DNA from 3 places in the Enterobacter sp. AC1 genome. Region 1 is predicted to be linked to each of the others. Evidence: predicted binding sites of a transcription regulator. Region 1 holds the regulator's gene; each other region holds the start of a gene.
What was found. Region 1 encodes PhoB, which activates phosphate uptake and scavenging genes when phosphate is short. Its sites were predicted from a motif close to CTGTCATAAAACTGNCNNAT; they were not measured.

Region 1 (9,905 bases):
GCCATTTCGCCAGCGCCGTCAGTTCGGTCTGGAGCTGCTCGTGGTTACGCAGTGCGGCGTTGCGGATCCGTGCGCGCAGCGCGGTTTTATCTTGTAAGCGAGTATTCACTTCGACAATTCGCTGCAGCGTTTGCGTCAGGCGCGCGGTTTGCTCCTGCTGGTGCTCCCAAAGCGGCCGAAGCTGGGCGGCGGGCTGGGCAAGCTGGAGTTTTGCCAGCTCAGGCGCTGCGTCCGTCAGCGCCTGCTGCGCCTGCTGCTGCATCGCGGTGACGCGCTGATGCTCGCGTACAAGCTCATCATGGCGCGTAAGCCACTGAAAATCTTTCTGTTGGCTTTGCTGCTGTACCAGCAGGGTTTTCTCTTCGTCAGTAAGTGCCTGCAAACTTTGCTGTAACTGCTGCTGTTGCTCTTCGCTCAGCAGCACGACGCCCGCAGCCTGTGCCTCGCACTTTTCAAGCATGCTGCGGGCTGCTTTATGTTTCTCAAATACCATGGCGGAAATCTGGCCGTAGATCTCGGTGCCGGTCAGCTCTTCCAGCAGTTCTGCGCGATCGCTCGGTCTGGCATTGAGGAAAGCGGCAAATTGCCCCTGAGAGAGCAGCATGGAGCGGGTAAAACGCCCGTAGTCCAGCCCGGTGAGCTCAGCGGTTTGCTCCAGCTTATCCGTCACTTTGTCGGCCAGGATTTTGCCATCCTCGCAGCGCGCCAGCTCCACGCGCGGTGCCTGCAGGTTGCCGTCCGGCTGATTGCGCGCCCGGTTCTGGCTCCAGAAGGCGCGATAGGCCGTGCCTTTCACCTCAAACTCCACTTCGGCCAGACACTCGGCGGTGTCGCGCGTCATCAGGTCGTTTTGTGCCTGAGAGACTTTCTGCAGGCGTGGGGTTTCGTGATAAAGCGCCAGGCAGATGGCGTCGAGCAGGGTGGTTTTGCCTGCTCCGGTCGCGCCGGTTATGGCAAACAGCCCGTTGCTGGCAAAGGGTTCAGCGGTAAAATCAATTTTCCACTCGCCCTTGAGGGAGTTAAGGTTTTTCAGGCGCAGGCTCAAAATTTTCATGCGTTTTCGTCCTCATCATTGAGCGCATGCAGGGTATGGGTGAACAGCTCGCTAAGCCTTGCGCGCTTCGCGTCGTCTATCTCCTCCTGCGAGAGCCTGCGTTCGAACACCTCTTCTACCCTCAGCTCGCTGAGGGTTTCGCGCCGGGCGCTGAGCAGAATGTTCTCGCGCTGCTCGCGGCTGCGGCGCACCAGCAACACCTCAACCGGCAAATCTTCGGTCAGCGCCTGGATTTTTCGCTGCATATCGTGCAGGTAGTCATCGGTGGTGATTTCGATATCCAGCCAGACGGGAGGGTTAAGCGCCGCGCCGCGCCACTGCTCAAGCTGGGCGGTAATGGCGTCAAGATCGCCTTTCAGCACCGCCAGCGGCTGGGTGACCGGCACCTCCAGCGTCTCGACGGCGTGAAGTTTTCCGTCGGAGAAGCTCACCAGATGCACGGACTTGGCTTTGCCCGTTTCATCGAAGCTGAGCGAAAGGGGCGATCCGCAGTAGCGGATGTGCTCGCAGCCGCCGATAACCTGCGCGCGGTGGATATGCCCGAGCGCGATGTAGTCGGCTGGCGGGAAGTTTTGCGCCGGAAAGGCGTCCAGCGTGCCGATATAGATGTCACGTACGGCGTCACTTTTACTGGCCCCGACGGTGGTGAGGTGTCCGGTCGCAATCACCGGAATCGGCTGCTCGCCGCGCAGGGCGCAGGCTTCGGCGTGCTGCTGGTGATAATAGTCGGTGATGGCCTGTAATAAATGTTGCTGTTTTTCCGCCCCCGACAGCCCCGCCTGGCTTTGCACGATGTCCCGCGGACGTAAAAACGGTATCGGGCACAGCACCGCGCCCGGCGTACCATCGCGTTTTTTCAGGATCTGCGGGGCGTGCCCGGCGCTGGCGACGACGGTGGTATTAAGAAATGCCAGGATGTCGCGAGATTCATTGAGCGTTGCGACGGAATCATGGTTGCCGGCGACAATCACCAGATGACAGCCGGTTTGCTGGAGATTCACCACGAAGCGGTTATACAGTTCACGCGCATAGCTTGGAGGAGAACCGGTATCAAAGATGTCACCCGCTACAATAATCGCGTCCACCTCGTGCGTCCGGGCCGTTTCCAGCAGCCAGCCCAGGAACGCTTCATGTTCAGCCGCACGGCTTTTGCTGTAAAAATTTTGACCCAGATGCCAGTCCGAGGTGTGAAGTATGCGCATAGCTGATCCGTGGCAAAAAAGAGAAAGCGGGATTATAAACCTTCAGAGAAGGGAAAATAACCGTTGTAATAAAACAACGGTTTGCCCGCTATCGTGGTACTGTTTTTCATAAATCTGTCATAAATCTGACGCATAATGGCGCCGAATTACAAACTTGTAACTTAAATAAAATAAGACAGGGCAAAGTATGGCGAGACGTATTCTGGTCGTAGAAGATGAAGCTCCAATTCGTGAAATGGTGTGCTTCGTGCTCGAGCAAAATGGCTTCCAGCCGGTTGAAGCGGAAGATTATGACAGCGCAGTGAACCAGCTAAATGAACCCTGGCCCGATCTGATTCTGCTGGACTGGATGTTGCCCGGCGGTTCCGGACTGCAGTTTATCAAACACCTGAAGCGCGAAGCGCTGACCCGCGACATACCGGTGGTGATGCTCACGGCGCGCGGAGAAGAAGAGGATCGCGTGCGCGGTCTGGAGACCGGCGCGGACGATTACATTACCAAACCGTTTTCACCGAAAGAGCTGGTGGCCCGCATTAAAGCCGTGATGCGCCGTATTTCGCCGATGGCGGTGGAAGAGGTGATAGAGATGCAGGGACTCAGCCTTGACCCCACCTCACACCGCGTGATGACCGGTGAAAATCCCCTCGACATGGGGCCTACCGAATTTAAGCTTCTGCACTTCTTTATGACACACCCGGAACGCGTTTACAGCCGCGAGCAGTTGCTGAATAACGTCTGGGGAACTAACGTGTATGTCGAAGACCGGACGGTTGACGTCCATATCCGCCGCCTGCGAAAAGCGCTGGAACTGAGCGGCCACGATCGCATGGTGCAGACGGTCCGCGGCACGGGTTATCGTTTTTCTACCCGTTTCTGAACAATGACAGGAGTGTGACGCGTGCTGGAACGTCTGTCATGGAAAAGGCTCGTCTTTGAACTGATCTTATGCTGTATTCCGGCCTTCATTCTGGGGGCCTTTCTTGGACATCTGCCGTGGTTTCTGCTGGCGTCCGTCACCGGGCTGCTGATCTGGCATTTCTGGAACCTGCTGCGCCTCTCCTGGTGGCTGTGGGTTGACCGAAGCATGACGCCGCCGCCGGGAAGCGGCAGCTGGGAACCGCTGCTGTACGGTCTGCATCAGATGCAGATGCGTAATAAAAAGCGCCGCCGCGAGCTGGGAAGCCTGATTAAGCGTTTTCGCAGCGGTGCGGAATCGCTGCCGGATGCCGTCATTCTGACCACCGAAGAAGGGACCATCTTCTGGTGTAACGGCCTGGCGCAACAGCTGCTGGGCCTGCGCTGGCCGGACGATAATGGTCAGAATATCCTCAACCTCCTGCGTTATCCCGAGTTCACGCTGTACCTGAAAAAGCGTGATTTTACCCGTCCGCACAATCTGAAGCTCAATAACGGTCGCCATCTGGAAATCCGCGTGATGCCCTACAGCGATAAGCAGTGGCTGATGGTAGCGCGCGATGTCACCCAGATGCACCAGCTGGAAGGGGCGCGCCGCAACTTCTTTGCGAACGTCAGCCACGAATTACGAACCCCGTTGACCGTGCTTGAGGGCTACCTGGAGATGATGCAGGAGCAAACGCTTGAAGGGGCGCCGCGTGAAAAAGCGCTGCACACCATGCGCGAGCAAACGCACCGTATGGAAGGCCTGGTGAAGCAGTTGCTGACGCTGTCGAAGATTGAAGCGGCACCCACGCTTGCGCTGAATGACACCATCGATGTGCCAATGATGCTGCGGGTAGTGGAGCGTGAAGCGCAGACGTTAAGCCACAAAAAGCACCACCTGACCTTTGAGGTCGACAGCGCGCTGAAGGTGCTGGGCAGTGAAGATGAACTGCGCAGCGCCATCTCCAACCTGGTGTATAACGCGGTGAATCATACGCCGGAAGGGACGGAAATCCTGGTGCGCTGGCACCACAGCCCAACGGGAGCCGAATTTAGCGTGGAGGACAACGGGCCGGGTATCGCACCGGAGCATATTCCGCGTCTGACCGAGCGTTTCTACCGCGTGGATAAAGCGCGATCGCGGCAGACGGGAGGAAGCGGCCTGGGGCTGGCGATTGTTAAGCACGCGGTGAATCACCATGAAAGCCGTCTCGAAATCCAGAGTACGCTGGGTAAGGGAACCCGTTTCAGCTTCGTTATCCCGGAACGATTAATTGCCAAAAAGATCGCCTGATAGCAGGTGTGTCATTTTACCTTTCCACGGGTCAGCGTCAGCTGGCCCGTTTGCTTTGCAGTCAAGCGAAACGCGGCTGAATTTTATACGGCTGGCTGTTTTTTGTTCGCATGATTAGCCATGGGTTTTTCTTATAAATAGCGTATTGTGCTGGTTCGTATTTTCATAATGGCATATTGTTCTGGTTTTACGATCCCTCCTTGCCTTTAAACGTTATAAGCGTTTAAATTGCCCCCCAGATACTGTCAGACCGACTGTATTTGCGTGGTAAATCGAAAAACTATTCTTCTCCACGCCAGGACGGGAGCATTTCCCGCTGAAATTGAGTAAATTTTCGGCTGTATCGTCCCGTCAGGGAAACCGGAAATCGCAATGTTTTCAACACCACATCCACAGGCAGTAAGGTTTTATGACCCATCACTTAAAATCGCGTGACATCATCGCGCTGGGCTTTATGACATTTGCGCTGTTCGTTGGCGCAGGCAACATCATTTTTCCTCCAATGGTTGGCTTACAGGCGGGTGAACACGTCTGGACCGCCGCGTTTGGTTTCCTGATTACTGCCGTGGGTCTACCGGTACTGACCGTCGTCGCGCTGGCGAAAGTCGGCGGCGGCGTGGATAGCCTCAGTACCCCAATTGGCAAAGTGGCGGGTGTTCTGCTGGCAACCGTCTGCTATCTGGCCGTAGGCCCGCTGTTCGCAACCCCGCGTACGGCTACCGTTTCCTTCGAAGTGGGTATTGCCCCCCTGACCGGTGACGGCGCGATGCCGCTGTTTATCTACAGCCTGATTTATTTCGCGATCGTGATTCTGGTTTCACTCTATCCGGGCAAGCTGCTGGATACCGTGGGCAACTTCCTGGCTCCGCTGAAAATTGTGGCGCTGATCGTCCTGGCGGTGGCCGCCATTGTCTGGCCTGCCGGCCCGATTAGCGACGCGATGGACGCCTATAAGAACGCCGCATTCTCTAACGGCTTCGTGAACGGCTATTTGACGATGGATACGCTGGGCGCCATGGTGTTTGGTATCGTTATCGTTAACGCCGCGCGTTCCCGCGGTGTGACCGAAGCGCGCCTGCTGACCCGCTATACCATCTGGGCTGGCCTGATGGCCGGCGTGGGGCTGACGCTGCTGTATCTGGCGCTGTTCCGCCTGGGCTCCGATAGCGCCATGCTGGTTGACCAGAACGCGAACGGTGCGGCTATCCTCCACGCCTACGTCCAGCACACCTTCGGTGGTGCGGGCAGTATGCTGCTGGCGGCGCTCATCTTCCTGGCGTGCCTGGTAACCGCAGTGGGCCTGACCTGCGCCTGTGCAGAGTTCTTTGCGCAGTATCTGCCGCTCTCATACCGCACTCTGGTGTTTATTCTCGGTATCTTCTCCATGGCGGTGTCCAACCTCGGGTTGAGCCACCTGATTCAGGTCTCTATTCCGGTGCTGACGGCGATTTATCCGCCGTGTATCGTGCTGGTGGTGCTGAGCTTCACCCGCCCGTGGTGGAACAACTCCTCACGAATTATTGCGCCAGCCATGTTTATCAGCCTGATTTTTGGTATCCTTGACGGCATTAAAGCATCAGCATTCGCAGGAATACTGCCTGCATGGACACAGCGTCTGCCGCTGTCCGAGCAGGGTCTGGCCTGGCTGATGCCTACCGTTGTTGCACTGGTTCTGGCGATTATCTGGGACCGTGCCGCAGGGCGTCAGGTTGCATCTAACGCCCATTAATCAACGGCAACAAACTGTTTAACCACGGGGCTTAAGGCCCCGTGGTTTTTTGTTTTTTTCGTGTTGAATGGCAAGATTTAAATGGAAAGCACTAACAAACTTAAACGTGGACTGAGCACGCGCCACATCCGCTTTATGGCGCTGGGCTCTGCTATCGGTACCGGTCTTTTTTATGGCTCGGCAGATGCCATTAAAATGGCCGGTCCCAGCGTTCTGCTGGCCTACATCATCGGCGGCGTGGCGGCGTATATCATCATGCGCGCCCTCGGTGAAATGTCTGTTCACAACCCGTCCGCCAGCTCATTCTCCCGCTACGCGCAGGAAAACCTTGGCCCGCTGGCCGGGTTTATCACCGGCTGGACCTACTGTTTTGAAATCCTGATTGTGGCGATCGCCGACGTGACGGCGTTTGGCATCTACATGGGCGTCTGGTTCCCGGCGGTGCCGCACTGGATTTGGGTCCTGAGCGTGGTGCTGATCATTTGCGCCGTCAACCTGATGAGCGTGAAGGTGTTCGGCGAGCTGGAGTTCTGGTTCTCCTTCTTCAAGGTCGCCACCATTATCATCATGATTGTGGCCGGTTTCGGCATCATCATCTGGGGTATTGGCAACGGCGGGCAGCCGACCGGCATCCATAACCTCTGGAGCAACGGTGGCTTCTTCAGCAACGGCTGGCTCGGCATGGTCATGTCGCTTCAGATGGTCATGTTCGCCTACGGCGGTATCGAAATTATCGGTATTACCGCCGGTGAAGCGAAAGATCCGGAGAAATCCATTCCGCGCGCCATCAACTCCGTGCCGATGCGTATTCTGGTGTTCTACGTGGGTACGCTGTTCGTGATTATGTCCATCTACCCATGGAATCAGGTGGGCACCAACGGTAGCCCGTTTGTGCTGACCTTCCAGCATATGGGCATTGCGTTTGCGGCCAGTATTCTGAACTTTGTGGTGCTCACCGCGTCGCTCTCGGCAATCAACAGTGACGTCTTTGGCGTGGGCCGTATGCTGCACGGCATGGCGGAGCAGGGCAGTGCGCCGAAGGTGTTTGCCAAAACGTCGCGTCGCGGCACGCCGTGGGTGACCGTCGTGGTCATGACCGTTGCGCTGCTGTTCTCGGTTTACCTGAACTACATCATGCCGGAGAACGTCTTCCTGGTGATTGCGTCCCTGGCGACCTTCGCAACCGTCTGGGTGTGGATCATGATCCTGCTGTCGCAGATTGCGTTCCGCCGCCGCCTGTCGCCGGAAGAGGCGAAAGCGCTGAAGTTCAAAGTCCCGGGCGGCGTCGCAACGACCGTCGTCGGGCTGATCTTCCTGGTGTTCATCATTGGCCTGATTGGCTACCACCCGGACACCCGTATTTCCCTGTACGTGGGCTGTGCGTGGATCGTGCTGCTGCTGGTGGGCTGGATGTTTAAATGCCGCCGTGACCGTCAGATGGCGGAAGCACAGTAACATCCTTTTCCCCTCTCCCAATGGGAGAGGGTATTTTTGCCTCCTCCTCCGTTCTCCTCCCCCAATAATCCCGATCGTGATGAGCTATCCTTAACCACCCTGTGGCAAGGTGACGTCAATTTCATCAAAGGGGATTCGTGATGTTAAATGCCTGGCACCTTCCGGTTGCCCCATTTGTTAAGCAAAACAAAGACAACCTTGTGATTACGCTCTGGCTGGCGGGGGAAAACCAGCCTGAACGCGTGACGCTCCGCGCCGAAGTGGATAACGAAGAAACGTCGCTGAAAATGCACAAGCAGCGCAGCCAGCCGCAGCCGGGGATCACGGCGTGGCGGGCGAATATCGACCTGAATAGCGGACAGCCGCGTCGCCGCTACGGCTTCAAGCTGCTGTGGAATGACCGCCAGCTGTGGTTTACCCCGCAGGGGTTTAGCCGTTTTCCGCCCGCACGGCTGGAGCAGTTTGCCGTTGATTACCCGGATAACGGCCCGCAGTGGGTTAACGAGCAGATCTTTTACCAGATCTTCCCGGACCGCTTTGCCCGCAGCGAAAAGCGCACCGCACAGCAGGATAAGGTTTATTACCACCACGCGGCAGGCCACGACATTATTCTGAAAGAGTGGGATGAGCCGCTAACCGCGCAGGCCGGCGGCTCGACCTTTTACGGCGGCGATCTCGACGGTATCAGCGAAAAACTGCCGTACCTGAAAAAGCTTGGCGTGACGGCGCTCTACCTGAACCCGGTGTTTAAAGCCCCAAGCGTGCACAAATACGATACGCAGGATTATCGTCACGTTGACGAACAGTTTGGCGGTGACGAGGCGCTGCTGCGCCTGCGTAAGAACACCCAAAATGAAGGCATGCGCCTCATTCTGGACGGCGTGTTCAACCACAGCGGAGATTCACACGCCTGGTTTGACCGTCATAACCAGTCAATGGGCGGGGCATGCCATAACCCGGACTCGCCGCAGCGCGACTGGTACAGCTTTAACGACGAGGGCCGCGCGCTGGACTGGCTGGGTTACGCCAGCCTGCCGAAGCTGGATTTCCAGTCGCCAACGCTCGTGAATGAAATCTACGGCGGCGAAGACAGTATTGTCCGCTACTGGCTGAAGGCACCGTGGAATATGGACGGCTGGCGCCTGGACGTGGTGCATATGCTGGGGGAAGCGGGCGGCGCGCGAAATAACCTTCAGCACGTCGCCGGGATTACGCGATCCGCGAAATCGGCCCAGCCGGGGGCGTTTGTCTTTGGCGAACACTTTGGCGACGCGCGCCAGTGGCTGCAAAATGACGCGGAAGATGCGGCGATGAACTATCGCGGCTTTACCTTCCCGCTGTGGGGATTCCTCGCCAACACCGATATCTCCTACGATCCGAACCATATCGACGCGGAAACCTGCATGGCGTGGATGGAGAACTATCGCGCAGGCCTGTCGCATCAGCAGCAGCTGCGGATGTTTAACCAGCTCGATAGCCACGATACCGCGCGCTTTAAGTCTCTGCTCGGCAAGGACGTCGCGCGTCTGCCGCTGGCGGTCACCTGGCTCTTCACCTGGCCGGGCGTACCGTGCATCTACTACGGAGATGAGGTCGGGCTGGACGGCAACAACGATCCGTTCTGCCGTAAAACCTTCCCGTGGGCGCCAGAAAAGCAGGACAAGGTGCTGTTCAGCCTGTACCAGCGGCTGGCGAAGCTGCGTAAGCAGAGTCTCGCCCTGCGCTACGGCGGCTGCCAGGTGGTGTACGCCCACGATAACGTGGTGGTCTTTGTCCGTGTCTATAATCAGCAGCGCGTGCTGGTGGCGATTAACCGGGGCGAGGCCTGCGAGGTGGTGCTGGAGGATTCACCGCTGCTGGCGGAGAAATTGTGGAAGAGCAAAGAGGGCAAAGCGACGTTCCAGGACGGCGTGCTCACGCTTCCGGCGATCTCCGCTGCGGTGTGGTTCGCCAGTTAATCGCGGGCGGAAGGGTTTTCACCTTTTAAGATGGCGCAAATGCAACTATTTGTGTCAATCTTAACGGATCGTTTACGGTGAAGGTGGAAACATGGACGAGCTCTACATCCTTGGCTGTTTGTTCCTGGTTTTTGCGCTGGGCGTTGCGCCGGTGCTTGCGGTTATCGGCTTTAACCGAAGCACGGCGGCCAGACAGGAGATTGCCCGGCTGCGCCAGCGCATTGAGGCGCTCGAGCAGCGCGGCGTCGCGGAGAAAGCGCCGGCGCCTGAACAGGCCGCCGCGCCGCCGGCAGTGGCCCAGCCGGTGGCTGAG
Region 2 (9,905 bases), on a different contig from region 1:
TCAGGCTTAACGTTCTCCAGACGCAGCACGTTGCCCATGATCTCACTGAAAACAGGGGCGGAAACGGCACCGCCGTAGTAGGCCCCGTTTTGGGGATCGTTGATCACCACCACCAGGGCAAAGCGCGGGTCGCTGGCAGGCGCAACGCCCGCGGTGTAAGCAACGTATTTATCAACATATTTTCCGCTATCGTCAATTTTCTTCGCCGTACCGGTTTTTACCGCCACCCTGTAATCACGAACGGCGGCCTTAACGCCCCCGCCGCCGGGCAGCGCTACGCTCTCCATCATGTGTTCCACTTCATGGGCAATCTCTTCAGGCATGACGCGGTGGCCAATGACGGGGGGATCGATACGGGTAATGGAAAGGGGACGCTCAAGCCCGAAGCCGCCAATGGTGGCGTAGACGTGCGCCAGCTGGAGCGGGGTTACCATCAGCCCGTAGCCGAAGGCAAAAGTCGCTCTGTCGAGCTGGCTCCAGTATTTACGCTGTGGCAACAGTCCCGCACTCTCACCCGTTAAGCCAAGCCCCGTATTGGTGCCAAAGCCAAAGTTTCGATAGGTATCAATAAGATGCTGAACGGGCATCGCCAGCGAGAGCCGGGATACGCCGGTGTCGCTCGATTTTTGCAGGATCCCGGTCATCGTCAGTTCCGGATAGTAGCCCACATCGCGGATACGATGCCCGTCAAGGATATACGGGTGAGTGTCAATCACGCTGTCCGGCTGGACCAGCCCCTGCTGCAGGGCCGTCATCAGCACCAGCGGCTTGACGGTCGAACCGGGTTCGAACGTATCGCTGATCGCGCGGTTGCGGAAATCGTTTATCGTCGCGCCTTCCCGATTGTTGGGGTTGAAGTCCGGATAGCTCGCCATGGCGAGTATTTCCCCGGTTGGGATATTAATTAACACCGATGCGCCTGACTCGGCTTTGTTCCAGGCCACGGCATTATCTAGCGCATCTTCGGTAATGGTTTGCAGCCGCTCGTCAATACTCAACTGAATGTTGTGCGCGGGCGCGGGAGCAACTTCGGTCAGGTTTTCAACCACGCGTCCATAGCGGTCTTCCCTTACCTGCCGCACCCCGGCCTTACCCGTCAATTGCGTATTGAAGCTTTTTTCCACACCTTCAATGCCCTGCCCGTCAATATTGGTGAAACCAATCAGGTTCGCAGCCACATGACCGGCAGGATAAAAACGGCGGGACTCATCGCGTAGATTGATGCCGGGCAGATTCAGTTTATCGATCCACTTTGCCTGCGCTGGATCGACCTGACGGGCAAGGTAAATGAAACGCCCCTGTGGACTGGCGTTGATGCGAGCCGAAAGCGTATCCAGGGAGAGATGCAGCGCATTTGCCAACGCCTGCCAGCGTTCATCAGCACCGACGCCCCCTTTTGCCAGCACCGTTTTGGGATCGGCCCATACGGCCCGGACAGGCACGCTCACCGCCAGTGGTCGGCCTTCACGATCCATTATCATGCCGCGCGGCGCATCAATCGCCAGCTGGCGGAGGGATCGCATATCTTCCTGCTTTACCAGATTGTCAGGCTTGATAATTTGCAGCCAGGCAACGCGGCCCAGCAAAAAAGCCAGACTACAAAAAATAGCTAAACAGAGCAGAGCAAAACGCGCCGGCGTGAAATTTCCAGTGGCCGTTATCAATTTCTTCTTCACCTGAACCCCAGGGCTGTTAAACAACGCCCTGATTTAACGGGAAAAGCCGTGAGGAAGGTGGCGAAACAGTGCTACTAATCTCGCAGCTTTGAAACAAGTTACTAACAAGGCCGCGGATCGTAATATTTTGAAAGATAAGGGGCATAAAAAAGCCCCGCGTTATGCGAGGCTTTATGTCTGAGATTGAAACGCGGTGCGTTTCAGTCAGCAGTGGTTCGATCAGATAGCAGTTACGTTAACTGCAGCAGGGCCTTTCTGGCCATCCTGAATTTCGAACTCAACGTTCTGGCCTTCAGCCAGAGTTTTGAAGCCGTTACCCTGGATTGCAGAGAAGTGTACGAACACGTCTTTGCTGCCGTCAGCAGGAGTAATGAAACCAAAACCTTTAGACTCGTTGAACCACTTAACTTGACCTTTAATCTTTGCCATTTGCAAAATTCCTTAGAGTGTTTTCTTAGCCCGCAGGCATTAACTGAGATAAAACTGAGACATTACTGCATGAGGCACTAATATAAGGTTCGGCAGAGAAGCGGTATTCAACGACAACGTGTTTACTCAGGACTTCTTTACTGAAAATGCCACACATAAACAGAACTGTACCTCGTTTGACCCAAAACGTGTTATCACACACAATGTTTAATATGGCAAGCCATTTTTAAACATGTCTCGATCCGCCGCACAAATTCGAACAATGCCCGTCAGGTTTTGCACAATTATGCGCATCACATACAGACAGCCCTGCTTCGCAACAAAGATCCAACGCTGTTTGCACGGCCGCTGTAATCTAAGACATTTTTAACATAGCTCAATCATTACAAAGCGTCCAGCAACCGGGAAAAGAAATTTTACGCATTGATTGAGTTAGAACAATTTGTGAAAACTTATGCTTAAATCATTGTAACGCGGCCAAATTGTTTCAGAGAAAAAACAGGGTTAATAACACGCGCCCAACTGTATTAAAATGCATCAGGTAATAAACAGTGTTATGCACCAAAATAATGAAATTTTTATGACTCTGCATCAAAACAAGGCAAGCAAAACGTTTCGATAAAAATAAATCATTCTTAAGCGCGTTTTCTTACAGAATATATGCAACAATTTATCGCGTCGTTTATAAGGATAAATATTCGCCAATTTTCAGTATCCTGAAAGAATGGTTAACTGGTGCTAAATTATCTAGCGCGTCAGTTAACTCCTGCACCGGCTCATCCAACGCTTCATCTGCCAGTTCAAACACACCCCAGTGAATGGGAAACGCCAGAGGGCAACCCAGCTGCTGCCACAATGCCACCGCAGATTGCGGATCCATATGGTGTACCGCCATGAACCATCGTGGGGCATAGGCACCCACCGGTAACGCGGCAGCATCAAGAGGCCCCAGACGTTCAGGTATCAACAGCAGTTCAGGCGAATAACCTGTATCACCGCTAAACCAGAAACGATGATGCCGCCCTTCCATGACCCAGCCGCACCATAATGAGCGATTGCGGTTCCACGGCGTGCGCATACTCCAGTGCTGCGCAGGTACGGCGGTCAGCGTCATCCCCTGCCAGCTGAAACTCTGCCACCAGTCGAGCTCCACCACGCACCTTGCTCCCCGACGTCGAAACCAGGCGGCCAGTCCTAACGGGACAAAGAAACTCACGTCGGGAAAGCGTTTGAGAATACGGCGAATGGTCGCATCATCCAGATGATCGTAATGGTTATGGGAAATGACGACCGCATCAAGCTGATGCAGTTTTTCGACAGACAGTGCAGGAGGCGTCTTACGCTGTGGTCCCAGAAAAGGGAGCGGAGAGGCGCGCTGTGAAAAAACCGGGTCGGTAAGGATGAAATTACCGTCTAGCTGGAGTAACACACTCGCATGTCCCAGCCACCACACCCCATCTTCCTGAGGCTGCGTTAGCTCGGCGGGTTGCCACCACTGACGGATAAAATCTTCATAACCCAGCGCGGGTGGTTTCGGCAAACCGGCTTCTTTACGCGCTTTACGCCAGCGATCCAGGTCGCCGGGTTGATGTTCTGCAGGGTGGGTATTACGAAAGCCGTTTGGGGTGTGATGTTGCAGGGAGGGGTCATACCAGGGATTTTTCCAGACCACAGCCACCTCCCAGCACGAAAAGATTAACGCTCAGCCACCAGGCGGATAAAGTCGTCTTCGTCTTTGTTATCTTCAGCGACCGCGTCTTTCGGCGCGTCTTTCTCTTCCGGCTCGTTAGCTTCACACAGGCGGCGCAGCAGCGCATTCTGACGTTTTTGCTGATCGAGCAGCGCTTCCAGCAGTTCGATCTGCTCATTCGTACGCGAACTGGCCCGGTTTACGAAAAACCAGATGACTAGCCCCACAAGCAGAACAACCAAAGAAATCATCAGGGATGCTATATTCAGCAGCCCTGAATTCAGTAACTCACCCATTTCACCACCTCAATAAAAACGTCTATTTTACCACTGGCGCGAAGGAAGGAAATCACCTTGAGAAAAAATGCGTGTTACCACGGAATAAACTTGTTGATTGCGCAGACGCCGCTAAAAAACTGTACATCCTGATCGCACATGACATTGATAGTCTGCGTCCATAACACCACGCACGCTATCAGCACGATAATCAGAATCACCCAGCGTATTTTTTTCACTCCACACTCCGTCTAAAGACCTGATGTAACCAGGTTATCACGGTTATCTTAAACAAGGACTAACTGTACCGCCATCGCGCCTTTTTCAGAATCGTGCACTTGTTTCATCGCGTAAACCGTTTACGCTAGCTATATGATAACAACGATAAAAGAGGTAAAGATGCGCTTAATCATTCGAACAGTTATTGTACTGGCCATCGTCTGGATTGGTCTTCTGTTAACGGGTTATGGGGTGCTTGTGGGAAGCACCGAAAACGCAGCCGGGTTAGGCATTCAGTGTAAGTATTTAACGGCACAAGGAATGAGCACTGCACAGTATCTACATTCTGACAGCGGAATCATTGGCTTAACGAACTGTCCTGTACTGCGTAAAACGTCCGTCGTCATCGATAATGGCTAATCAACGGGTTTTAATCACTGACAAAAACGCCGCAACATCCGCGGCGTTTTTTATGCAAACAGAGATTAAAACGGATAGTCGTGATAGCCCATCTGTTCCGAAATCTTACGTGCGGCGGTGTGTAGGATAGCCACATACTCGTGCAGACGCTCTTCAGAGAAGCGAAGGGTTGGGAATGAGATACTTAAGCCCGCGATCACCACGCCAAAGCGGTCAAACACCGGAACGCCGATGCAGCGCAGCCCTTCTTCCTGTTCTTCATTATCTTCGCCATACCCCTGCTCACGCACGCGATCGAGCACCGTTAACAGTTCGTCCGTGCTGGTAATGGTTCGCGCCGTACTGCGTTTGTATTCCACGCCATCGAGGATCTGCTTCACTTCCTCGCGATCGCGCCACGCCAGCAGAACCTTACCGATGGCGGTACTGTAGAGCGGGTTGCGACGACCAATGCGCGAATACATGCGCAGATTGTACATGGAGTCGATTTTGTGGATGTAAACAATGCTGTCTTCATCCAGCGCACCGAGATGGATAGTCTCTTTAGTCAGGCGCGAGATTTCACGCATCTGAATATCAGCGCTGCGGATCAGGTCAACATTTTGCAGCGCGCGGGCACCGAGTTCGAACAGTTTCAGGGTCAGAGAATATTTTTCTGACTCGCCTTCCTGTGCAACATAGCCCAGTGACTTCATGGTTTGCAAAAAGCGATAAACGGTGCTTTTCGACATCATCACGCGCTGCGACAACTCTGTAATACCAATTTCACGCTCTTCCCCGAGCGCCTGTAAGATGCCAAACACTTTCAGCACGGAAGAAACAGAATCTGGCTGTTTATCCAAATCCGCAATAGCCATTTACCACCTCATAGAGAGTGTTTTATAAAAATCAGAACCGGTTTTTATTATAAGTTCCCGTCATGTCACCTGCAATCAATCCGCGTTTACTTCGTTACAAATCTGCGACATATCGCGGCAGTAACAATGCTAAAATAGTTACTCTGAGAATAATTTCACGTTGAGCTTTTTTAATCCTAATGGAAAAGAATCTTTCCGATGGCCTGCCGCTACCCCAGCGGTACGGCGCGATAGCGACCATTATTATCGGTATCTCAATGGCCGTCCTTGACGGCGCAATTGCGAACGTTGCCCTCCCAACTATCGCCAGCGACCTGCATGCTTCCCCAGCCAGTTCAATCTGGATTGTTAACGCCTACCAGATTGCGATTGTGGTTTCCCTGCTCTCGTTCTCCTTCCTCGGCGATATGTTCGGCTACCGTCGGGTGTATCAGTGTGGTCTGGTGGTTTTCACCATTACCTCACTGTTATGTGCCCTTTCTGATTCACTGCATACCTTGACGCTGGCACGCATTGCGCAAGGTTTTGGTGGCGCGGCGCTCATGAGCGTAAACACGGCATTGATTCGCTTAATTTATCCTCAGCGTCATCTGGGGCGCGGCATGGGAATAAACTCGTTCATTGTCGCCGTCTCTTCCGCCGCCGGGCCAACCATTGCGGCGGCTATTCTTTCCGTTGCATCCTGGCAATGGCTCTTCGCCATTAACGTGCCGCTGGGTATCGTGGCCATCTTTTTTGCCCTGCGCTTCCTGCCCGCTAACGGCCCCAAAAGCACCATGCCGCGCTTCGACGTCGCGAGCGCGGTGATGAATGCCCTCACCTTTGGCCTGCTGATTACAGCCCTGAGCGGCTTTGCGCAGGGGCAATCACTGGTGCTGACCGGAGTGGAACTGCTCGCGTTGCTGTTCATAGGCTTCTTCTTTGTTCGCCGCCAGCTCACTCTCCCGGTGCCTTTACTGCCTGTTGATCTGCTGCGCATCCCCCTCTTTTCGCTCTCTATTTGTACCTCTGTTTGCTCATTCTGCGCTCAGATGCTGGCTCTGGTATCTCTGCCCTTCTTTTTGCAGAGCGTGGTTGGACGTTCAGAAGTGGAGACCGGACTGCTGTTAACCCCGTGGCCGCTGGCCACGATGGTGATGGCACCGCTGGCAGGTTACTTAATTGAACGCGTCCATGCCGGTTTATTGGGTGCGCTAGGGCTGGGGGTGATGGCAACAGGCCTCTTCGCGCTGGCGTTGCTACCGTCATCACCAACCGACCTGGACATCATCTGGCGCATGATACTGTGCGGCGCGGGGTTTGGCCTGTTCCAGTCCCCCAACAACCATACCATTATCACCTCAGCGCCGCGTCATCGCAGCGGAGGTGCCAGCGGCATGCTGGGGACCGCGCGTCTGTTAGGGCAAAGCACCGGTGCGGCACTGGTTGCCCTGATGTTTAACCTCGCCGGACAAAACGGTAACCACGTTGCGCTACTCACCGCAGGCGTCCTTGCCACCCTCGCGGCTGTCGTCAGCGGACTGCGGGTGACCCAGCCCAGGGCACAGGCATAAAAAAAGCCGGGCGGAGTATTCTCCTGCCCGGCTTATTGCGGTTCTTCGCGTTACTTCAGGTATTCCCCACTGCGCAGCGCTTCAATACGCTTATCCAGCGGCGGGTGAGACATAAACAGCTCGCTCAATGATTTCGATTTACCGTTAATGCAAAAAGCCATCATGCTGTTCGCTTCCTGCGGCTCGTAGCTGGTTTTCAGACGCTGCAGCGCCGCAATCATTTTCTCACGACCAACCAGTTTCGCAGAGCCGGCATCCGCGTGGAACTCACGGTGGCGTGAGAACCACATGGTGATGATGCTGGCCAGAATACCGAACACCAACTCCAGAACCATGGAGACAGCAAAATAGATCAGCGGGTTACCGTTACTCTCTTCGCCTTCGTCGCGGTTACCCCCCATAAAGCCTGCCGCAATCTGCGCCAGAATACGGGAGATAAAGATAACGAAGGTGTTCACGACGCCCTGAATCAGGGTCATGGTTACCATGTCACCGTTAGCGATATGGCTGATTTCGTGGGCAATAACCGCTTCGGCTTCGTCACGGCTCATGTTCTGCAGCAGCCCGGTGCTGACGGCAACCAGTGACGCATCACGACGGGCACCCGTGGCGAAGGCGTTGATATCCGGAGCGTGGTAAATGGCCACCTGCGGCATGGCGATCCCAGCCTGACGGGATTGCTGAGCCACCGTATTCATCAGCCACTGTTCCATATCGTTACGCGGTTGCTCGATAACCTCACCGCCTACCGATTTCAGAGCCATCCACTTTGACATCAGCAGGGAAATGAAAGAGCCACCAAAACCAAACAGCAGCGCCATAATCAACAGACCCTGAACGCTGCTCGACTGAATTCCTGTCAGGCTTAGCACGAGCCCGAAAACCACCATTACCGCCAGGTTGGTGAGCAGGAAGAGCGCGATTCGCATCATAATTTTCTTTTTACCTCAGTTTAACAAAACGCACTATGCGATTACCCACATCGTATGGGTATTGCGGCTATTTTCAAGCATCCGGCGGGCGTAAGTCACCAGAAAGACACAACTTTACACAATTGGAAATCAGGCTGACGGAAGGATGCAGAACAAAAAGAAACAGGCACAATTTCTTGTGCCTGTTGGGAGGTTATTTTGCCGGAGCGGGCTGTACGGCAGGCTTATCTTTTTCCAGATTCGCCAGGTCGAGGGCGATATGCACCGTCTCGTCCAGATACGGATCGGGCTCCTGGTAATCTTTAGGCAGATCGTCCAGTTTCTTGAGCAGAGGCTTACCTTCACGCTTGAAGCGATCGTTGATACGCGCCAGACGCGTTGCATCGTCTTCGTTGTTCTCTTTCTCACGCTGAGCGTAGTTCAGAGAAACAATATTCCGTTTATCTTTCAGGGCATTGAAGCGAGCAATGTCCTTCATGATGTACTGGAATTCCGGATCTTTCGCGATGCGATCGTTATGCGCCTTCAGCAGTTCAGGACCAAACTGCGTCATGTCGCCCGCCTTCACGTACGTCGCGGCATTGATGCTGTCCCACGGCAACGCATTATCTTCAAACTTCTCGCCGGTTTCAGTCTCTTCCGTGCCAGTCGGCATCATGATATCCGGCGTTACGCCCTTACGCTGCGTACTGCCGCCGTTCACGCGGTAGAATTTCTGAATGGTGTACTGAACCGAGCCCAGTGCAGGCCATTCCGGACGAAGCATCTGGTCGTAAATACGGTTCAGAGAGCGATACTGCTGTACAGTACCTTTCCCGAAGGTTGGCTCACCGACGATCAGCGCACGACCATAGTCCTGCATGGCAGCGGCAAAGATTTCAGACGCGGAGGCACTGAAGCGGTCAACCAGGACCACCAGCGGGCCTTTGTAGTAGACCACACCGTCGTTGTCGGCATCTTCACGTACTTTACCGTTGTTATCGCGCACCTGAACCACCGGGCCAGATGGAATAAACAGGCCAGAGAGAGAAACCGCTTCCGTCAGCGCACCGCCGCCGTTACTGCGCAGATCGATGATAACGCTGCTGACGTTCTGCTTTTCAAGCTTCTGCAGCTGTACTTTCACATCGTCTGTCAGGCCGACGTAGAAGCCAGGAATGTCCAGGACGCCCACCTTCTCTTTACCCACGGTTTTCACCGACATTTTCACCGCGCGGTCTTCCAGACGGATACGCTCTCGGGTCAGGGTAACGATACGGGTTTTGGTACCTTTGCCAGCAGGCAGAACTTCGAGACGAACCTTGCTGCCTTTCGGGCCTTTAATCAGCGCAACCACGTCATCAAGACGCCAGCCAATCACGTCGACCATGTTCTGGCCGGTTTGTCCTACACCCACAATACGATCGCCTACGCTAATCGCTTTGCTTTTGGATGCCGGGCCACCCGCGACCATTGAATTGATCACCGTGTAATCATCGTCCATCTGCAGCACCGCGCCGATACCTTCCAGAGACAGGCTCATCTCGGTATTGAACTGTTCGGTGTTGCGCGGAGAGAGATAGTTGGTGTGCGGATCGATTTCGTGAGCAAAGGCAGTCATGGCCAGCGAGAAGACATCCTCACTGTTGGTCTGTGCCAGACGACGAATGGCAAATTTGTAACGACGCGTCAGCGTATCACGGATCTCTTTTTCATCTTTGCCGGTCAGCTTAAGGCTCAGTTCGTCGTATTTAACTTTGCTGTCCCACAGCGCATTCAACTCGGCTTCATCTTTCGGCCAGGGTGCTTTACTGCGGTCCAGATTAAAAGTGTCGGTACCGGTGAAGTCCATCGGACGCTCCAGCACTTTCAGCG
Region 3 (9,905 bases), 410 kb from region 1:
GCGCGAGAAAAAACCGCTCACCCGGGGTCAATTGCAGCGTCTGGAGCTGGCCTGGCCGCAGGAACGGGGACATTTCCCGCTCTCTTATCAACTTTTTCATGGGGTTATCGAACGTGACTGAACGCTATTTTGTCACCGGAACGGATACGGAAGTGGGTAAAACGGTTGCCAGCGCGGCGCTGCTGCAGGCGGCGCGAAAGCTTGGGAAAAATACCGCCGGGTATAAGCCGGTAGCTTCCGGCAGCGAGATGACGGCGGAAGGGTTACGCAACACCGACGCGCTGGCGCTCCAGCGGAACAGCACGCTTGAGCTCGCCTATTCAGCGGTGAATCCGTATACCTTTGCCGAACCCACGTCGCCGCACATCATCAGCGCCGACGAAGGTCGTCCCATTAATTTCGCCGTGCTCTCTGCCGGATTACGCGCGCTGGAAAGCCAGGCGGACTGGGTTCTGGTGGAGGGCGCAGGCGGCTGGTTTACGCCGCTCTCGCAGGAGCAGACGTTTGCCGACTGGGTGCAGCGCGAGCAGCTCCCGGTCATTCTGGTCGTAGGGGTGAAGCTCGGCTGTATCAACCATGCCATGTTGACCGCGCAGGCCGTTTCGCAGGCAGGGCTGCGCCTGGCGGGCTGGATAGCTAACGACGTGGTTGCCCCCGGCAAGCGGCATCAGGAGTACCTGGCAACGCTCAAGCGGGTTCTTCCTGCCCCATTCCTCGGGGAGATCCCGTGGCTTGCGGAGGATGCCGAACGTGCCGAAACCGGGCGCTATCTTGACCTCAGCGCCTTGCTTCCAGCGACATCCAGTGGGCAATAAGCTCATCGTCCAGTTCGTTAACGTGGCCATGGGCCACGTTACGCCCGCGATAAAGCATGCAAAAACGATCCGCGAACCGGCGAATAAACGACAGTTGCTGTTCAGCCAGCAGCACCGTCATCCCGAGCTCTCGGTTTAAGCGCACCAGCAGCTGCCCCAGCTTATGGGCGAAACCGTGACCTGCGCCGTGCAGGGGCTCGTCCAGAATCAGCATCCGCGGACGGTTTACCAGCGCATTGGCCAGGGCCAGCTGGTACTGGTCGTCTGGCGAAAGGGTATTGCCCCGGGACTGACGCAGCGCGTAGAGCTCCGGGAACAGGTCGTAAACCTCACTTTTTGCTTCCGCGTCGGGCTTGCCCATCGCCCGCATGGCGATATGCAAATTCTCCTCAATCGTCAGCTGGGAGAAGATCCGCCTGTCCTGCGGGACATAGCCAATCCCCGGCCCCGTCCGCTGTTCTGGCACCTGGCTTAGCAAATCACGCGGCGGCGCGCCTGCCTCATGCCAGATGATGGTACCGCTTTCGACGGGCACTTTCCCGGCGATGCAATTCATGAGGGTGGTTTTCCCCATTCCCGGCAGGCCAACAACGCCTGTACACATCCCTTGCGGAAAATCTAAATCCACGTTCCATAGCGTATGTTGGCTTCCGTAAAACTGGTTCACTGCACGCAGACTCAACATCTTTCTCTCCTTAAAAATGTGTGTAGGTGAGGCACGTTCTGGATTGTGCAAAACCCCTGCCACAAAGCGCAAAGTGACTAAAAAAGCGACTTTTTTAGGAATAAGTTACAGGAGAGCGGTATAAAACCAGAGGGATTGCACATCGACGGTGCCGGCGGTGGTGAGTTGTGGTGCAGGGCCAGAAATGATGAAAATGTGAGCAAGATCTCGTCGATTGGTTATGAATGACTCAACTGTTAATCATCAAAAAATAGCTATAAAAATTTTTTCCTGCCGGTTCGTGGGAAAATCCGGGAATTTGCCGAGCGCCAGTCTGTATGGGCTGGAAGCAGTTATCCACTATTCCTGTGGATAACCATGTGCATTAGAGTTAGAAAACACGCGATAAGCGAGAGGAGACGCGGCTTTCGCCCAAATTGGCGCGAAACGCGGCTTTAGAAAATATCGTTTATTATTTAACTGGTTAGATAAAAGCAATTCCCGTCATGAAAGTGTCACCCGTAGCCATAAAACTATCATTACCTGGCTTGACAAATGTTAAAAAAGAAAAAGTTCTGGGGATAACCTGTCCTGACTGGTGTTTTATGTTGTCACAGTCGAAATTTTGGCCGCTATCGCGCTAATCATTCAGGCGCTACTCTAAATATCGTGACATGCTACTGGTTTTTCATCCAGTGTTTTTTACTGGCATTCCTGGCCACAACGAGTAAAATTACTCACCTGCCGCTTATAACGTCATCAGGTTGTCGCCCATGAGTAAACCGTTCAAATTGAATTCTGCTTTCCGTCCTTCGGGGGATCAGCCCGAGGCCATCCGCCGTCTGGAAGAGGGGCTGGAAGATGGGCTGGCACACCAGACGCTGCTGGGGGTAACCGGTTCCGGCAAAACGTTTACCATTGCTAACGTGATCGCTGACCTCCAGCGCCCCACGATGGTGCTGGCGCCCAATAAAACCCTGGCCGCACAGCTTTACGGCGAGATGAAAGAGTTCTTCCCGGACAACGCGGTGGAATATTTCGTCTCCTATTACGATTACTACCAGCCCGAAGCCTATGTCCCGAGCTCCGACACCTTCATTGAAAAAGATGCTTCGGTAAACGAGCACATTGAGCAGATGCGTCTTTCAGCCACGAAGGCGCTGCTTGAGCGTCGCGATGTGGTCGTCGTGGCATCGGTTTCCGCTATCTACGGTCTGGGTGACCCGGATCTGTATCTGAAGATGATGCTGCACCTGACGCAGGGGATGATCATCGATCAGCGGGCGATTTTGCGCCGTCTCGCGGAGCTGCAGTACACCCGTAACGACCAGGCCTTCCAGCGCGGGACGTTCCGCGTGCGCGGTGAGGTGATCGACATCTTCCCGGCGGAATCGGACGATATGGCGCTGCGCGTTGAGCTGTTTGACGAAGAGGTCGAGCGCCTCTCGCTGTTCGACCCGCTGACAGGGCACATTGAGTCGGTGATTCAGCGTTTCACCATCTACCCGAAAACGCACTACGTGACGCCGCGCGAGCGTATCGTGCAGGCGATGGAAGAGATTAAAGTGGAGCTGGCAGACCGCCGTAAGGTGCTGCTGGCGAACAACAAGCTGCTGGAAGAGCAGCGCCTGAGCCAGCGTACCCAGTTCGATCTGGAGATGATGAACGAGCTGGGCTACTGCTCCGGCATCGAAAACTATTCCCGTTTCCTCTCCGGCCGCGGGCCGGGCGAGCCACCGCCGACGCTGTTTGACTATCTTCCTGCAGACGGTTTGCTGGTGATCGACGAATCCCACGTCACTATCCCGCAGATTGGCGGGATGTATCGCGGTGACCGCGCGCGTAAAGAAACGCTGGTGGAGTACGGTTTCCGCCTGCCGTCGGCGCTGGATAACCGTCCGATGAAGTTTGAAGAATTCGAGGCGCTGGCCCCGCAGACCATCTACGTGTCGGCGACCCCGGGCAACTACGAGCTGGAAAAATCCGGCGAGGACGTGGTTGACCAGGTGGTGCGTCCGACCGGGCTGCTGGACCCGATTATCGAGGTGCGTCCCGTGGCGACGCAGGTGGACGATCTGCTTTCCGAGATCCGTGCCCGTTCCGCCATCAACGAGCGTGTGCTGGTGACCACGCTCACCAAGCGCATGGCGGAAGACCTGACCGAGTACCTCGAAGAGCACGGCGAGAAGGTGCGTTATCTGCACTCGGATATCGATACCGTGGAGCGAATGGAGATTATTCGCGACCTGCGTCTGGGCGAGTTTGACGTGCTGGTGGGGATCAACCTGCTGCGAGAAGGTCTGGATATGCCGGAAGTCTCGCTGGTGGCGATCCTGGATGCCGATAAAGAGGGCTTCCTGCGTTCTGAGCGCTCTCTGATCCAGACCATTGGCCGCGCCGCGCGTAACGTCAACGGCAAAGCGATTCTGTACGGTGACAAAATCACCCCGTCGATGGCGAAAGCGATTGGCGAAACGGAGCGCCGTCGCGAGAAACAGCAGCGCTACAACGAAGAGCACGGCATTACTCCGCAGGGGCTGAACAAGAAGGTGGTCGATATTCTGGCGCTGGGTCAGAACATTGCGAAGACCAAAACGAAAGGCCGCGGCAAGGCGCGTTCAGTGGTGGAAGAAGATACCGTCGTGCTGACGCCGAAAGCGCTGCAGCAGAAAATCCACGAGCTGGAAGGACAGATGATGCAGCACGCGCAGAACCTGGAGTTCGAAGAGGCGGCGCAGATCCGCGACCAGCTCCATCAGCTGCGGGATCTTTTCATCGCCGCGTCGTAGCTAAAGCGGCGTGTTTTCTTCCTCTCCCTGTGGGAGAGGGCCGGGGTGAGGGCATCAGGCCGCACAAGACGAGCCTAACCCAGCGCCTGAATCGCCTTCTCCAGCGCTTCGCGCAGCAGATGGCGGTCATGGCGATATTTAATATCGCTGGCCTCCAGCGGCTCCTGCACCACCAGACGATCCCCAATCCCGGACACGTCGACTTTCGGTCCCACCACCACGCCGTCGATAATTTTCTTCCCGACGTACTGCTCCATCAGGCTCAGCTTGTCCGCCAGCGACAGGCTTGCGGCTGCCGGGCTCAGTTCACGGCCCAGGTTACCGATATAGACCATCGGGGCAGGGGTGCGGCGCAGCGCCTGGGCCAGCTCTTTCACCAGCAAAATGGGCATCAGGCTGGTGTAAAAACTGCCCGGACCGATCAGGATCACATCCGCTTCAGCAATGGCCTCAACCGCTTCGCGCGTGGCGGGAACGCTTGGGTAGGTCATCAGCTCTTTCGGCGGCAGAATGAGCTGATCGATATTCACTTCGCCGTAAACTTCATGACCTTCCGCGTCGATGGCCATCAGATCGACCGGCTGCTCAGACATCGGGATCAGGAACGCATCCACTTTCAGCAGATTTCGTATCAAATTGATGGCTTCCAGCGGGCGCACGCTCAGGTGATCCAGAGCTTTAAGCATTAAATTTCCGAGGTTATGCCCGGAAAGTTCTCCATTACCGCCGAAACGGTACTCAAACATTGCGGATGCAACGCTCGGTTCGGTAATCAGCTGGTTCAGACAGTTGCGCATATCGCCCCAGGCGATCCCCCCTTCTGCACGTCGGATGCGCCCCGTAGAGCCGCCGTTATCCGTTGTGGTCACGATCCCTGTCAGCCTTGAGCCGAGTGAAGACAAAGAGGACATCACCCGGCCCAGACCGTGGCCTCCGCCGAGTGCGACCACACGGTCAAGATCCGCAAAAGTGCGATTGCGCATACATATTCCTTATCACGTTCAATGTGCGTAACACTACCCTAACTACCCCTAAAAGACGATGCCTCACCGGACGCAAAATGACGCATATCAATGCGAAGATGCTGTTTTTGCGTATTCTGTAGTGAAAATACACAATCATGTCGTTATGTAGTTGTTTATATAGCGTTAAGCGAGAATAGCGAAGAGTGGATTTACGCGCTACTATCGCCATAACCACGTTTTCAAATTTGAAAACATACACTCTAGCCTTTGTGCCTGTGTCGAAAGATATGGCGCTCTGGCCGTGGCGAATATGCCACCAGGGTACAGAAAGAAATGACTGTGCCTCCCATATCTGGAAAGGTGTACATGGCTTCACAACTTACTGATGCTTTCGCGCGTAAGTTTTATTACTTACGTCTGTCGATTACCGACGTGTGCAACTTCCGTTGCACCTACTGCCTGCCCGACGGCTACAAACCGGGCAGCGTCACCAATAACGGCTTTCTCTCCGTGGATGAAGTGCGCCGCGTCACGCGCGCCTTCTCTGAGCTCGGCACCGAAAAAGTGCGTCTGACCGGCGGTGAACCTTCGCTGCGTCGCGATTTTCCCGACATCATTGCCGCCGTGCGTGAAAACGAGCGTATCCGCCAGATTGCGGTAACCACCAACGGATACCGTATGGCCCGCGACGTGGCCGCCTGGCGTGATGCCGGCCTGACCGCCATCAACGTCAGCGTGGACAGCCTGGATGCCCGCCAGTTTCACGCCATTACCGGCCAGGATAAATTTCGCCAGGTGATGGACGGCATCGACGCGGCGTTTAGCGCCGGGTTCGAGAAGGTCAAAGTCAACACGGTCCTGATGCGCGACGTCAACCATCATCAGCTGGACACCTTCCTGGCGTGGATCAAATCCCGCCCCATTCAACTGCGCTTTATCGAACTGATGGAGACGGGCGAGGGGAGTGAGCTGTTCCGCCGCCATCACATCTCCGGCATGGTGCTGCGCGACGAGCTGCTGAAGCGCGGCTGGATCCATCAGATTCGCCAGCGCAGCGACGGCCCGGCTCAGGTCTTCTGCCACCCGGACTACGACGGGGAAATCGGGCTGATCATGCCCTATGAGAAAGACTTTTGCGCCAGCTGTAATCGTCTGCGCGTCTCCTCCGTGGGCAAGCTGCATCTGTGCCTGTTCGGCGACGGCGGCGTCGAACTGCGCGATCTGCTGAAAGATGATGCCCAGCAGAGCGCGCTTGAAGCGCGTATCTCAGAGGCTCTGACGCATAAAAAACAGACCCACTTCCTGCATCAGGGCAACACCGGCATTACTCAGAACCTGTCCTACATTGGCGGGTAATCAGGCTTAAGAGGGAATCAGAAGATGAGTCAGGTAAGCGCAGAATTTATCCCGACACGTATTGCCATTCTTACCGTTTCCGACCGCCGTGGCGAAGAGGATGATACCTCCGGCCACTGGCTGCGCGAGGCGGCCCATGACGCGGGACATCAGGTTGTCGATAAGGCGATCGTCAAAGAAAACCGCTACGCCATTCGCGCGCAGGTTTCGCAGTGGATCGCCAGTGATGAGGTGCAGGTGGTGTTGATTACCGGCGGCACCGGCTTTACCCCAGGCGATCAGGCGCCCGAAGCGCTGCTCCCGCTGTTCGATCGCGAAGTGGAAGGCTTCGGTGAAGTGTTCCGTATGCTCTCCTTTGAAGAGATTGGTACCTCCACGCTGCAGTCGCGCGCGGTGGCGGGCGTGGCAAACAACACGCTGATTTTCGCTATGCCGGGCTCGACTAAAGCCTGCCGTACCGCGTGGGAAAACATTATCGCCCCGCAGCTGGATGCCCGTACCCGTCCATGTAACTTCCATCCCCATTTAAAGAAATAAGCTATGTCTCAACTGACCCACATTAACGCCGCTGGCGAAGCGCATATGGTGGACGTTTCCGCCAAAGCGGAAACGGTGCGCGAGGCGCGCGCCGAAGCGTTCGTCACTATGCTGCCGGACACGCTGGCGATGATTATTGACGGCAGTCACCACAAGGGTGACGTGTTTGCGACCGCGCGCATCGCGGGCATTCAGGCCGCGAAACGCACCTGGGACTTAATTCCGCTGTGCCATCCGCTGATGCTGAGCAAGGTGGAAGTGAACCTGCAGGCGCAGCCGGAGCACAGCCGCGTGCGCATTGAGTCACTCTGCCGCTTAACCGGGAAGACCGGCGTTGAGATGGAAGCGCTGACGGCGGCCTCCGTCGCCGCGCTGACCATCTACGACATGTGCAAAGCAGTGCAGAAAGATATGGTCATTGGCCCGGTGCGCCTGCTGGCGAAAAGCGGCGGCAAATCCGGTGATTTTAAGGTGGACAGCCATGATTAAGGTGCTCTTTTTTGCCCAGGTGCGCGAGCTGGTCAATACCGACAGCCTGACGCTGGATGCGTCCTTCGAAAACGTCGCTGCCCTGCGCGCGCATCTGGCGGCACAAAGCGACCGCTGGGCGCTGGCGCTGGACGAAGGCAAGCTGCTGGCCGCCGTTAACCAGACGCTGGTGGAACTCACGCATCCGCTGAAGGCGGGGGATGAAGTGGCCTTCTTCCCACCGGTAACGGGGGGTTAAGATGGCTGAGACCCGAATTCTGGTCGGTCCCGAGCGCTTCAGCGTCGGGACAGAATACAGCTGGCTGGCGGAGCGTGACGAAGATGGCGCGGTCGTGACCTTCACCGGCAAGGTGCGCAACCACAACCTCGGCGACAGCGTGAAGGCGCTGTCGCTGGAGCACTATCCGGGCATGACCGAGAAATCGCTGGCGGAGATTGTCGATGAGGCTCGGGGCCGCTGGCCGCTTGGCCGCGTCACGGTGATTCACCGCATCGGTGAGATGTGGCCCGGCGAGGAGATTGTCTTCGTCGGGGTGACCAGCGCACACCGCAGCAGCGCGTTTGCGGCAGGGGAGTTCATTATGGATTTCCTCAAAACCAGAGCGCCGTTCTGGAAGCGTGAAGCGACACCGGAAGGTGAACGGTGGGTTGAATCCCGCGACAGCGATAAACAGGCCGCCAGCCGTTGGTAGTCGGTTTACGTGGATGTGTTACTCTTAACGTGAGTATCCACTTAATCTTAATCAGGAGTGAATCATGGACCGATTTCCGCGTTCCGATTCAATAGTACAGCAGACCCGTAGCGGCCTGCAGACGTATATGGCTCAGGTGTACGGCTGGATGACGGTCGGCCTGCTGCTTACCGCATTTATCGCGTGGTATGCGGCGAACACGCCTGAGCTGATGATGTTTATCTTCTCCAGCAAAATCACCTTCTTTGGGCTGATCATCGCGCAGCTGGCGCTGGTGTTTGTGCTCTCGGGTCTGGTGCAAAAGCTGAGTGCCGGAATGGCAACAACCCTGTTTATGCTCTATTCGGCGCTGACGGGGTTGACGCTTTCCAGCATTTTCATCGTTTACACCTACTCCTCCATCGCCAGCACCTTCGTGGTGGCCGGCGGGATGTTCGGCGCGATGAGCCTCTACGGCTACACCACGAAGCGCGATCTGAGCGGCTTCGGCAGCATGCTGTTTATGGGGCTGATCGGGATTGTGCTGGCGTCGCTGGTGAACCTGTGGCTCAAGAGCGAAGCGCTGATGTGGGCCGTGACCTACATTGGGGTGGTGATCTTCGTTGGGTTGACGGCGTATGACACCCAGAAGCTGAAAAACATCGGCGAGCAGATTGACGTACGCGACAGTTCAAACCTGCGCAAATACGCGATCCTGGGCGCGCTGACGCTGTACCTGGACTTCATCAACCTGTTCCTGATGCTGCTGCGGATTTTAGGCAATCGACGTTAAGGTTGTTTTGCCGGGTGGTGGTGCGGTCTGGTGCCCTCACCCTGACCCTCTCCCACGGGAGAGGGAACAAACACTAAAAACGGCAACAAGGTTGCCGTTTTGCTTTTATTTCGCCATTACCTTTTCGTTCTTCGCCCGCAGCTTCTTCGCCCGACTCTCCAGCACCAGATAACAGACCGTTGCCAGCGCCAGCGGCAGGAAGTAATAGATCATGCGGTATGCCAACAGGGCGGCGATAATCGTTCCCTGAGAGACATGCTCCCCCGCAAGCAGTGCGATAAACACCGCTTCCAGCACGCCGATCCCCGCCGGAATATGCACAATTACGCCCGCGATACTGCTCACCAGCAGCACGCCCAGCACGAAGAAGTAATTCACGTCTTCACCAATGAGCAGCCAGATAATCGCCCCCATCGCCATCCAGTTGGCGCTGGAGACGGCCATCTGCAGCACCGCGAACTTCCACGAAGGCAATACCAGCTTTTGCCCTTTGATGGTCATATGGCGGCGCTTTGCAAACGCGCAGGCCCAGAGATACACGGCGATAATCAGCAGCAGTACGATGCCCAGTATGCGCAGCGTGGTTTCGTCGATATACCAGTGCGCGGGCAGCTGTACCACGCCGACAGTAAATATCACCCCGCCAAGCAGAATATAGCCCAGCCAGTTGGTGGTGATGCTCAGGGAAAAAATGCGCGTAATCGTCCCGCCAGGCAGCCCCAGGCGCGAGTAAAGGCGATAGCGCATGCCAATCCCCCCGACCCAGGTGCTCAGGGTCAGGTTGAAGGCATAGCAAATAAACGACACCAGCATCACCTGACGCTTG

Region 2: kdgR (DNA-binding transcriptional regulator KdgR) is a predicted target of PhoB. The motif match lies at 5,658-5,677, and genes of this name have one in related genera.
Region 3: uvrB (excinuclease ABC subunit UvrB) is a predicted target of PhoB. The motif match lies at 1,981-2,000, and genes of this name have one in related genera.

Annotation. Positions count from the first base shown of each region.
Region 1 is NZ_JBNDIZ010000002.1:72,615-82,519, forward strand. Features, by position in the region: gene sbcC (exonuclease subunit SbcC) at 1-1,054, opposite strand, end outside; gene sbcD (exonuclease subunit SbcD) at 1,051-2,256, opposite strand; gene phoB (phosphate response regulator transcription factor PhoB) at 2,444-3,133, shown strand; gene phoR (phosphate regulon sensor histidine kinase PhoR) at 3,155-4,450, shown strand; gene brnQ (branched-chain amino acid transporter carrier protein BrnQ) at 4,860-6,179, shown strand; gene proY (proline-specific permease ProY) at 6,261-7,634, shown strand; gene malZ (maltodextrin glucosidase) at 7,775-9,592, shown strand; gene M2433_RS05250 (DUF2339 domain-containing protein) at 9,684-9,905, shown strand, end outside.
Region 2 is NZ_JBNDIZ010000001.1:76,807-86,711, reverse strand. Features, by position in the region: gene ftsI (peptidoglycan glycosyltransferase FtsI) at 1-1,676, opposite strand, end outside; gene cspE (transcription antiterminator/RNA stability regulator CspE) at 1,896-2,105, opposite strand; partial or broken gene M2433_RS00405 (DUF2627 domain-containing protein) at 2,118-2,262, opposite strand; gene M2433_RS00400 (MBL fold metallo-hydrolase) at 2,788-3,777, opposite strand; gene M2433_RS00395 (YebO family protein) at 3,801-4,091, opposite strand; gene mgrB (PhoP/PhoQ regulator MgrB) at 4,166-4,309, opposite strand; gene M2433_RS00385 (YobH family protein) at 4,470-4,709, shown strand; gene kdgR (DNA-binding transcriptional regulator KdgR) at 4,775-5,566, opposite strand; gene M2433_RS00375 (MFS transporter) at 5,746-7,119, shown strand; gene htpX (protease HtpX) at 7,170-8,051, opposite strand; gene prc (carboxy terminal-processing peptidase) at 8,245-9,905, opposite strand, start outside.
Region 3 is NZ_JBNDIZ010000002.1:484,789-494,693, forward strand. Features, by position in the region: gene bioC (malonyl-ACP O-methyltransferase BioC) at 1-121, shown strand, start outside; gene bioD (dethiobiotin synthase) at 114-815, shown strand; gene M2433_RS07215 (ABC transporter ATP-binding protein) at 778-1,500, opposite strand; gene uvrB (excinuclease ABC subunit UvrB) at 2,253-4,268, shown strand; gene yvcK (uridine diphosphate-N-acetylglucosamine-binding protein YvcK) at 4,343-5,251, opposite strand; molybdenum cofactor riboswitch at 5,478-5,612, shown strand; gene moaA (GTP 3',8-cyclase MoaA) at 5,600-6,589, shown strand; gene moaB (molybdenum cofactor biosynthesis protein B) at 6,614-7,126, shown strand; gene moaC (cyclic pyranopterin monophosphate synthase MoaC) at 7,130-7,615, shown strand; gene moaD (molybdopterin synthase sulfur carrier subunit) at 7,608-7,853, shown strand; gene moaE (molybdopterin synthase catalytic subunit MoaE) at 7,855-8,307, shown strand; gene M2433_RS07255 (Bax inhibitor-1/YccA family protein) at 8,372-9,079, shown strand; gene M2433_RS07260 (lysylphosphatidylglycerol synthase domain-containing protein) at 9,185-9,905, opposite strand, start outside.